2 regions of the Pseudomonas sp. S2_F07 genome follow, and region 1 is predicted to be linked to the other one. Evidence: predicted binding sites of a transcription regulator. Region 1 holds the regulator's gene; the other holds the start of a gene.
The links. Region 1 encodes sigma-54, which starts transcription at its own class of promoters, with help from an activator protein. Its sites were predicted from a motif close to ANTGGCATNNANNTTGCTNT; they were not measured.
Positions count from the first base shown of each region.

Region 2: flgB (flagellar basal body rod protein FlgB) is a predicted target of sigma-54. The motif match lies at 2,647-2,666, and genes of this name have one in related genera.

Region 1 covers NZ_CP162758.1:4,814,676-4,819,065, forward strand. Annotated here, with positions in the region: gene rapZ (RNase adapter RapZ) at 1-216, opposite strand, end outside; gene ptsN (PTS IIA-like nitrogen regulatory protein PtsN) at 219-683, opposite strand; gene hpf (ribosome hibernation-promoting factor, HPF/YfiA family) at 696-1,004, opposite strand; gene AB4O40_RS21760 (RNA polymerase factor sigma-54) at 1,079-2,572, opposite strand; gene lptB (LPS export ABC transporter ATP-binding protein) at 2,798-3,523, opposite strand; gene lptA (lipopolysaccharide transport periplasmic protein LptA) at 3,523-4,071, opposite strand; gene lptC (LPS export ABC transporter periplasmic protein LptC) at 4,058-4,390, opposite strand, start outside.
Region 2 covers NZ_CP162758.1:2,378,475-2,382,864, reverse strand. Annotated here, with positions in the region: gene flgA (flagellar basal body P-ring formation chaperone FlgA) at 1-482, opposite strand, end outside; gene AB4O40_RS10595 (chemotaxis protein CheV) at 566-1,498, shown strand; gene cheR (protein-glutamate O-methyltransferase CheR) at 1,544-2,371, shown strand; gene flgB (flagellar basal body rod protein FlgB) at 2,709-3,116, shown strand; gene flgC (flagellar basal body rod protein FlgC) at 3,120-3,563, shown strand; gene flgD (flagellar hook assembly protein FlgD) at 3,579-4,301, shown strand; gene flgE (flagellar hook protein FlgE) at 4,333-4,390, shown strand, end outside.

The DNA of each region.
Region 1 (4,390 bases):
GGGAAAGCGTGACAGGTGGCTTGGCAGGTTGCGCGCGTCAATGGAAACGGCGACCAGCGGCTGCAACATCTCGGTATGAACCAGGGCGCGCTCGGCCAGCTCCGGCAGCAGGCCGGCGGGCAGGTTGTCGATGCAGTAGTAGCCGTTATCCTCAAGTACGTTGAGGGCGGTACTTTTACCTGAGCCGGAACGGCCACTGACGATGATCAAGCGCATGATTACTGACCGTTTTGCTCGTTCAGGACAACCTGATACAGGGCTTCGTTACTTGCAGCACTACGCAGCTTTTCACGCACGTCCTTGCGGTCGAGCATGCTGGCGATCTGTCGCAGCAGCTCAAGGTGCGCATCGGTGGCGGCTTCCGGGACCAGCAGCACGAACAGCAGGTCAACCGGCGCACCATCGATGGCGTCGAAATCGATAGGGGCGTCCAGGTGCATCAATGCACTGATGGGCGAAACACAGCCCTTGAGACGGCAATGTGGAATGGCGATGCCGTTACCAAACCCGGTGGAACCGAGTTTTTCACGAGCAATCAGTGCCTCGAAGACATCTTGCATCTCCAGGGCCGGCACTTCGCGGGCGATCAGATTGGCAATTTGTTCGAGGGCTTTCTTTTTACTGCCTCCCGGCACGTTCACCAGGGAACGGCCGGGGGTCAGGATACTTTCAAGTCGGATCATGGGTAGGGAGTGTTAACGACCGGTTGCGCCCTGTAGGAGGCTCTGGGTCTTTTCCTTATGCTTTTTGAGTTGTTTATCCAGCTTGTCGGTGAGTGCGTCGATCGCGGCGTACATATCGGTATGCTCCGCGTTGGCGACCACTTCATTCCCGGGAATATGCAGCGTGGCTTCGATTTTCTGCTTCAGTTTTTCGACGGTCATCGTGACCTGCACATTAGTGATCTTGTCGAAATGTCGCTCCAATCGTTCGAGTTTTTCGCCGATGTAGGTGCGAAGAGGTTCGGTCACTTCCAGTTGGTGTCCACTGATGTTGACTTGCATACAGCTTCTCCTTCGTTGCCAGTGCATAAAGCGGTAGACCAGATGATCTACCACTGGAACGCTGTGGCGTGGCCCTACATCAACCGCTTGCGTTCGCTCGAAGGCGCGATCCCGAGGGATTCGCGGTACTTGGCGACGGTGCGGCGAGCCACCTGAATGCCTTGTGCCTCCAGTAAACCAGCGATCTTGCTGTCACTCAACGGCTTTTTCTGATTTTCCGCTGCAACCAGTTTTTTGATGATCGCCCGGATCGCCGTGGACGAGCATTCGCCGCCTTCGGAGGTGCTTACGTGACTGGAAAAAAAGTACTTCAGTTCATAAATGCCCCGGGGGGTGTGCATGAATTTCTGGGTGGTCACCCGTGAAATCGTCGATTCATGCATGCCGACCGCTTCGGCGATGTCATGCAGGACCAGCGGCTTCATGGCTTCGTCGCCGTACTCCAGGAAGCCGCGCTGATGCTCGACGATCTGGGTGGCAACCTTCATCAGGGTTTCATTGCGGCTCTGCAGGCTCTTGATGAACCAGCGGGCTTCCTGCAGCTGATTGCGCATGAAGGTATTGTCGGCGCTGGTGTCGGCGCGGCGCACGAAACCGGCGTACTGGGCATTGACCCGCAGCCGTGGCACCGACTCCTGATTGAGTTCCACCAGCCAGCGCTCGTTGTCCTTGCGCACGATGACGTCAGGAACGACGTACTCGGCTTCGGTGGACTCGATCTGCGAGCCCGGGCGCGGGTTTAGGCTCTGGACCAGCTCGATGACCTGGCGCAGTTCGTCTTCCTTGAGCTTCATGCGGCGCATCAACTGGCTGTAGTCACGGCTGCCAAGCAGGTCGATGTAATCGCTGACCAGGCGCTTGGCTTCGGCCAGCCAAGGGGTCTTGGCAGGCAGCTGGCGCAATTGCAGCAGCAGGCATTCACCGAGGTTGCGGGCGCCGATGCCGGCTGGCTCGAATTGCTGGATGCGGTGCAGGACGGCTTCGATCTCGTCCAGTTCGATGTCCAGTTCCGGGTCGAAGGCTTCGAGGATTTCCTCGAGGGTTTCGTCCAGGTAGCCCTGATTGTTGATGCAGTCGATCAGGGTCACGGCGATCAGGCGATCGGTGTCGGACATCGGGGCCAGGTTCAGTTGCCACAGCAAGTGGCTCTGCAGGCTTTCGCCGGCCGAGGTGCGGGTGGTGAAGTCCCACTCGTCATCATCATTGCTGGGCAGGCTGCTGGCGCTGGTCTGGTAAACGTCTTCCCACGCGGTGTCGACGGGGAGTTCGTTGGGGATACGCTCGTTCCAGTCACCCTCATCGAGGTTATCAACCGTCGGGGCGCTTTCCTGATAGGAAGGTTCCTGGATGTCAGTGTTGGGCTTTTGTTCGGCGTTGTCGGCCAAGGGATCGGAATTGTCGAAGTCGTCGCCTTCTTCCTGGCGTTCGAGCATCGGATTTGACTCCAGGGCCTCCTGGATTTCCTGTTGCAGGTCCAGGGTCGACAATTGGAGCAGGCGGATGGCCTGTTGCAGCTGCGGTGTCATCGTCAGCTGCTGGCCCATTCTCAAGACTAGCGATGGTTTCATGGCAGGGGCTTAACACCTTATTCGCCGGCGCACATGCGCCATCCACTACAGGGCGCCGGGGCGCCAAACTTAAGCAAATTATATGCCTGAAACTAAAGGGTTTGCCTAGAGCGCTGTAACAATAAAAAACTATAAAGCGGTGTTGCTGCGCTGCCCTTGTTGAGGGCTGACCACGCTTGTCGGCACGGTGAGTGCCCGGGCGATGGCCTGGGCACGACTCAGTGCTTACAGGCGGAACTCATGGCCCAGATACACTTCCTTGACCAGGTCGTTGGCCAGGATGGTCTCTGCGTCGCCCTCGGCGATCAGTTGGCCGTCATTGACGATGTAGGCGGTTTCACAGATATCCAGGGTTTCACGAACGTTGTGGTCCGTGATCAGCACGCCAATGCCCTTGGCCTTGAGGTGGTGAATGATCTGCTTGATGTCGCCGACCGAAATCGGGTCCACGCCGGCGAAGGGTTCGTCGAGGAGGATGAATTTCGGGTTGGTGGCCAGGGCGCGGGCGATTTCCACGCGACGACGCTCGCCGCCGGACAGGCTCATGCCCAGGTTGTCGCGGATGTGGCTGATGTGGAATTCCTGCAGCAGGCTTTCCAGTTCCTTGCGACGGCCGGCCTTGTCGAGTTCCTTGCGGGTCTCGAGGATGGCCATGATGTTGTCGGCCACCGACAGCTTGCGAAAGATCGATGCTTCCTGCGGCAAGTAACCGATACCGGCCTTTGCGCGGCCGTGCATCGGCTGGTGGCTGACGTCCAGGTCATCGATCAGGACGCGGCCCTGGTCGGCTTGCACCAGGCCGACGATCATGTAGAAGCAGGTGGTCTTGCCGGCGCCGTTCGGGCCAAGCAGGCCGACGATCTGGCCGCTGTCGATGGACAGGCTGACATCACGCACGACCTGGCGGCTCTTGTAGCTCTTGGCCAGATGCTGAGCTTTCAGAGTTGCCATTACTGGGCCTTTTTCTCGTCGGTTTTCTTCTTCGGCTGGATCACCATGTCGATACGCGGACGCGCCTCGGTGACCTTGCTGCCTGTGGCGCGACCGGCGCTGGCGAGCTTCTTGTCGGTGTCGTAGACAATTTTCTCGCCTTGGGTGACGTTGTTGTCCTTGTCGACAACTTTGGCCTTGTCGATCAGTACGACGCGATTTTGCGCGGCGTGGTACTGGATCGTCACGCCCCAGCCCTGCACGGGCTTGGTGTCGCCAGCCGTTTGCAATTGCTCGAAGTACGCCAGGTTGCCCACCGAGGTCACTACGTCAATGTCGCCAGTCGGGGTGCGGGTGATGGTAACGGTGTTGCCTGTCACCTTCATCGAGCCTTGGGTGATGATCACGTCACCCTTATAGGTAGCAATACCTTGCTTGTCGTCCAGTTGGGCATCGTCGGCCTGGATGCGGATAGGCTGCTGTTGATCTTCCGGCAGAGCCCAGGCGCTCACGCTTCCCAGTGCTGCGCCCAGACTGAGCAAAATCGGGAGGGTTTTAACGAGCCTCATACTGTCCTCTTACGTTCGATAGCAGGTGTATCCTGCTTTCTTTCAAATACGCTTTCATTCCCTTGCCAGTCGATACACCGCCAGCGCCGTCGATTCTAACGTCTTGCTCGGTCTGCGCATATTGCTGCTGCGGGAACACGGTCATGCGGGTGCTGGTGATCAGGGTTCTACGGTTTTTCTCGTCGAAACGCGTGATGCGCACGTCATCGATCAGTTCGACCTGCGTGCCATCAGGATTGACCTCGCCGCGCAGGCTCTGGACGTGCCACGGGAATTCAGTGCCGCGGAACACATTCAGGTCGGGGTTGGTCAGCAATGT
Region 2 (4,390 bases), 2.4 Mb from region 1:
TAGCCCTGGCTGATGAGGCTGATATCGCGCTCGCGCAGGATCACGTCTCCAGGTTCGACAATGGCGGCGCGGCGCAGTGGCCGGGCGCTGGTCACGACCTCGCGAAACAGGCGGACTTGAGCGGGTACGAACACTGTCCAGGGGGAAGTACCCTCGCAGCGAACCTTGACCGTGACCCGTCCCAGCGGCTTGGGACTCTCGAGCGTTGCTGTCAATTCCTTGTCGCACATGGGCATGTGCATGCGCGGATCGAGCGGGTTGACCTGGATCTCGTAGCGACCTTCCGTTTGACTGGTAGCCAGATAGTCTTCTACGGTGAATTCAAGAAAGCCCTGAGTGACGCCGATAAGCATGTCAGGCAAGGTAACCGCGTCAGCAAGGGCAGGGCTGCCAGCGTTGAACAGGCAAACAGCCGCCAGCACGCCGGGCAATTTGCGGTAGGGTGTGGTCAGGCGTCGAAAAAATGTCGGTTCTGTGTTCATAACGATTAAAAAAGCAAGCGCCGTGCCGTTTAGTGATGAAGGCGCGTCGCAACAACACTTGGCGTTGGTGTAGGAGTCTGGGCATGGCTGGTGTAATGGATTCGGTAAACCAGCGCACGCAACTGGTGGGGCAGAATCGCCTTGAGCTGTTGTTGTTCCGTCTCGACGGCCAGCAACTGTACGGGATCAACGTGTTCAAGGTTAGGGAGGTGCTGCAATGCCCCAAACTGACGCTGATGCCCAAATCCAGTCCTGTCGTGTGCGGCGTGGCGAACATCCGGGGGGCGACCATTCCGATCCTTGATCTGGCGATGGCGACCGGCTCCGGCGCGTTGAAGGACAAGAACAACCCCTTCGTGATCATCACGGAGTACAACACCAAGACCCAGGGGTTCCTGGTCCGTTCGGTGGAGCGCATCGTCAACATGAACTGGGAGGAGATCCATCCGCCGCCCAAGGGCACCGGGCGCGATCACTACCTGACGGCGGTGACGCGGGTCGACAATCAGTTGGTCGAAATCATCGACGTCGAAAAGGTGCTGGCGGAAGTGGCTCCGACGCCGGAAGCGATTTCCGTTGGTGTGGTGGATGTCGAAACCCAGCACAAGGCGCTTTCGTTGCGCGTGCTGACGGTCGACGACTCGTCGGTGGCGCGCAAGCAGGTCACGCGTTGCCTGCAAACGGTCGGCGTCGAAGTGGTGGCGTTGAACGACGGTCGGCAAGCGCTGGACTACCTGCGCAAACTGGTCGACGAGGGCAAGAAGCCGGAAGAAGAGTTCCTGATGATGATCTCCGACATCGAGATGCCGGAGATGGACGGGTACACGCTGACGGCGGAAATCCGCAACGACCCGCGCATGCAAAAGCTTCATATCATCCTGCATACTTCGTTGTCGGGGGTATTCAATCAGGCGATGGTCAAGAAGGTCGGTGCCGATGACTTCCTGGCCAAATTCCGTCCTGATGACCTGGCATCCCGGGTAGTCGACCGGATCAAGGCAGCAGATATCAGCTAGAGGCCCGTGCCCCTGGCAGTCAACACGATTTAAGAGGCGGCATCATTGTCTACGGGTAATTTGGATTTCGAACAGTTCCGGGTATTCCTGGAAAAAGCCTGTGGCATTTTGCTCGGTGAAAACAAGCAGTACCTGGTCTCCAGCCGTCTCAACAAACTGATGGAACAGCAAGGCATCAAGTCTTTGGGCGAACTGGTTCAGCGCATGCAGACCCAGCCGCGCAGCGGTTTGCGCGAGCAGGTGGTGGACGCCATGACCACCAACGAAACCCTGTGGTTTCGTGACACCTACCCGTTTGAAGTCTTGAAGAACAAGGTACTGCCCGAAGCGATCAAGGCCAGTCCCGGCCAGCGCCTGCGCATCTGGTCGGCGGCGTGCTCGTCGGGCCAGGAGCCGTATTCGCTGTCGATGTCCATCGACGAATTCGAGCGGGTCAACATGGGCCAGTTGCGGATGGGCGTGCAGATTGTTGCCACCGACCTGTCCGGTACCATGCTGAACAACTGCAAGACCGGCGAGTACGATAGCCTGGCCATCGGCCGCGGTCTTTCGCCCGAGCGCCTGCAGCGTTATTTTGACCCGAAAGGGCCGGGGCGCTGGGCGATCAAGGCGCCTATCAAAAGCCGTGTGGAGTTCCGTTCATTCAACCTGCTGGACAGCTACGCGAGCCTCGGCAAGTTCGACATCGTGTTCTGCCGCAACGTACTGATCTACTTTTCCGCCGAGGTGAAGAAGGACATCCTGTTGCGCATCCACAGCACGTTGAAGCCGGGCGGTTACCTGTTCCTCGGTGCTTCCGAAGCGCTGAACGGTTTGCCGGATCATTACCAGATGGTCCAGTGCAGCCCGGGGATCATTTACCAGGCGAAGTGATGCAAAAGCGCCGCGCATAAAAATGGGAGTCCTCCGGGACTCCTTTTTTATGCGCGGCGCTTTTGCATCACGTAGGAGCTGTCGCAGGCTGCGATCTTTTGATCTTGATCTTGAAAAGCAAAATCAAAAGATCGCAGCCTTCGGCAGCTCCTACAGGGGGGAGTGTGCGTAGGACAAGCGGCAGAAAAGCGGCATCCGGCGGAAAACCGTTGCCGCTTTTCTGGCATTGCCGCGTTGCCATGGCCGGCAAAGCCCCGGTTTCCGGGTTTTTTTGAATTGGCATGGGGCTTGCTAAGTTGATCCTACGAAAAATCAGGTCACCCGAAGGTTTCCCGACATGAGCATCAGCTTCGATAAAGCGCTCGGTATCCACGAACAAGCCCTGGGCTTCCGCGCCCAGCGTGCCGAAGTCCTGGCCAACAACATCACCAACGCCGATACCCCGAACTACAAGGCTCGGGATCTGGACTTCTCGAAAGTGCTCGCCGAGCAGAACGAGAAAACCAAAGGCGGCACCTTCGCCTTGAACATGACCAACAACCGTCATATCGAAGCTGAGGGCCTGGGCAATGGCGACGAGTCGTTGCTGTATCGCACGCCGATGCAACCGTCGATCGACCAGAACACCGTGGACGCCCAGCTTGAACAATCAGCGTACGCGGAAAACGCGATCGGTTTCCAGGCCAGCTTCACCCTGCTCAACAGCAAATTCAAAGGGCTGGTGTCAGCCCTGCGCGGAGAGTAAGCCATGTCTCTATCCAGTGTTTTCAACATTGCCGGTAGCGGCATGAGTGCGCAGACCACGCGTTTGAACACCGTCGCTTCGAACATTGCCAACGCCGAGACCGTCTCGTCGAGCATCGACCAGACCTACCGTGCGCGTCACCCGGTATTCGCCACCATGTTCCAGGGCGGGCAGAGCGGCGGCAGCGATTCGTTGTTCCAGAGCCAGGACGCCGCCGGTCAGGGTGTTCAGGTGCTGGGTGTAGTTGAAGACCAGAGCAACCTCGAGGCGCGCTACGAGCCGAATCATCCGGCGGCCGATGCCAAGGGTTACGTCTACTACCCGAACGTCAACGTGGTGGAGGAAATGGCCGACATGATTTCCGCGAGCCGTTCGTTCCAGACCAACGCCGAAATGATGAACACCGCCAAAACCATGATGCAGAAGGTCCTGACCCTCGGTCAGTGATAAGGGGCGACTCAGATGAGTGTTACCGATTCCACCAGTGGTTTGAGCCTCAACGACATCCTGGCCAACTCTTCGATCAAGACCACCACCACGACTGACGGCCTCGCGTCGGCCACCGGCAGCGCCACGGGCAGCAAGGCCCTGGGCAAGGATGCGTTCCTGCAGTTGCTGGTTACGCAGTTGAAAAACCAGAACCCGCTGGAACCCCAGGACAACGGCGAGTTTGTCGCTCAGTTGGCGCAATTCAGCAGCCTGGAAGGCATCACCACGCTCAACGATACGGTGACCGGCCTGGCCAGCAACTACAACTCGTCCCAGGCCCTGCAGGCGTCGTCGCTGGTGGGCCGTTCGGTCATCGCTCCGGGCGACAAGGCCGTAGTCGATACCACCAAGAGCCTCAGCGGCACGGTAGTCGTGCCGTCTTCAGTGGCGTCCGCCACCCTGAAGATCACCGACTCGGCCGGCAAGACCGTGCGCACCATCGACCTCGGTTCGCAGAAAGCCGGCAACGCCAGCTTCATCTGGGATGGCAAGAACGATGCGGGTGAGACGGTAGCCGCTGGCACCTACACCTTCGGTGCCACGACCACCATCGATGGCAAGTCCGTCGCGTTGATCACTAATCTGCCGGCGACCGTCAACAGTGTGACCATCAGCCAGACCGGTGGTGAGTTGATGCTCAATCTGGCCGGGCTGGGCAGCATTGCCCTGTCCAAAGTACAAACCATTGGTATGTAGAGCCGACTAACACGGCATAAAGGAGTGGATGATGTCTTTTAATATCGGCCTTAGCGGTCTCTATGCAGCCAACAAACAACTGGACGTGA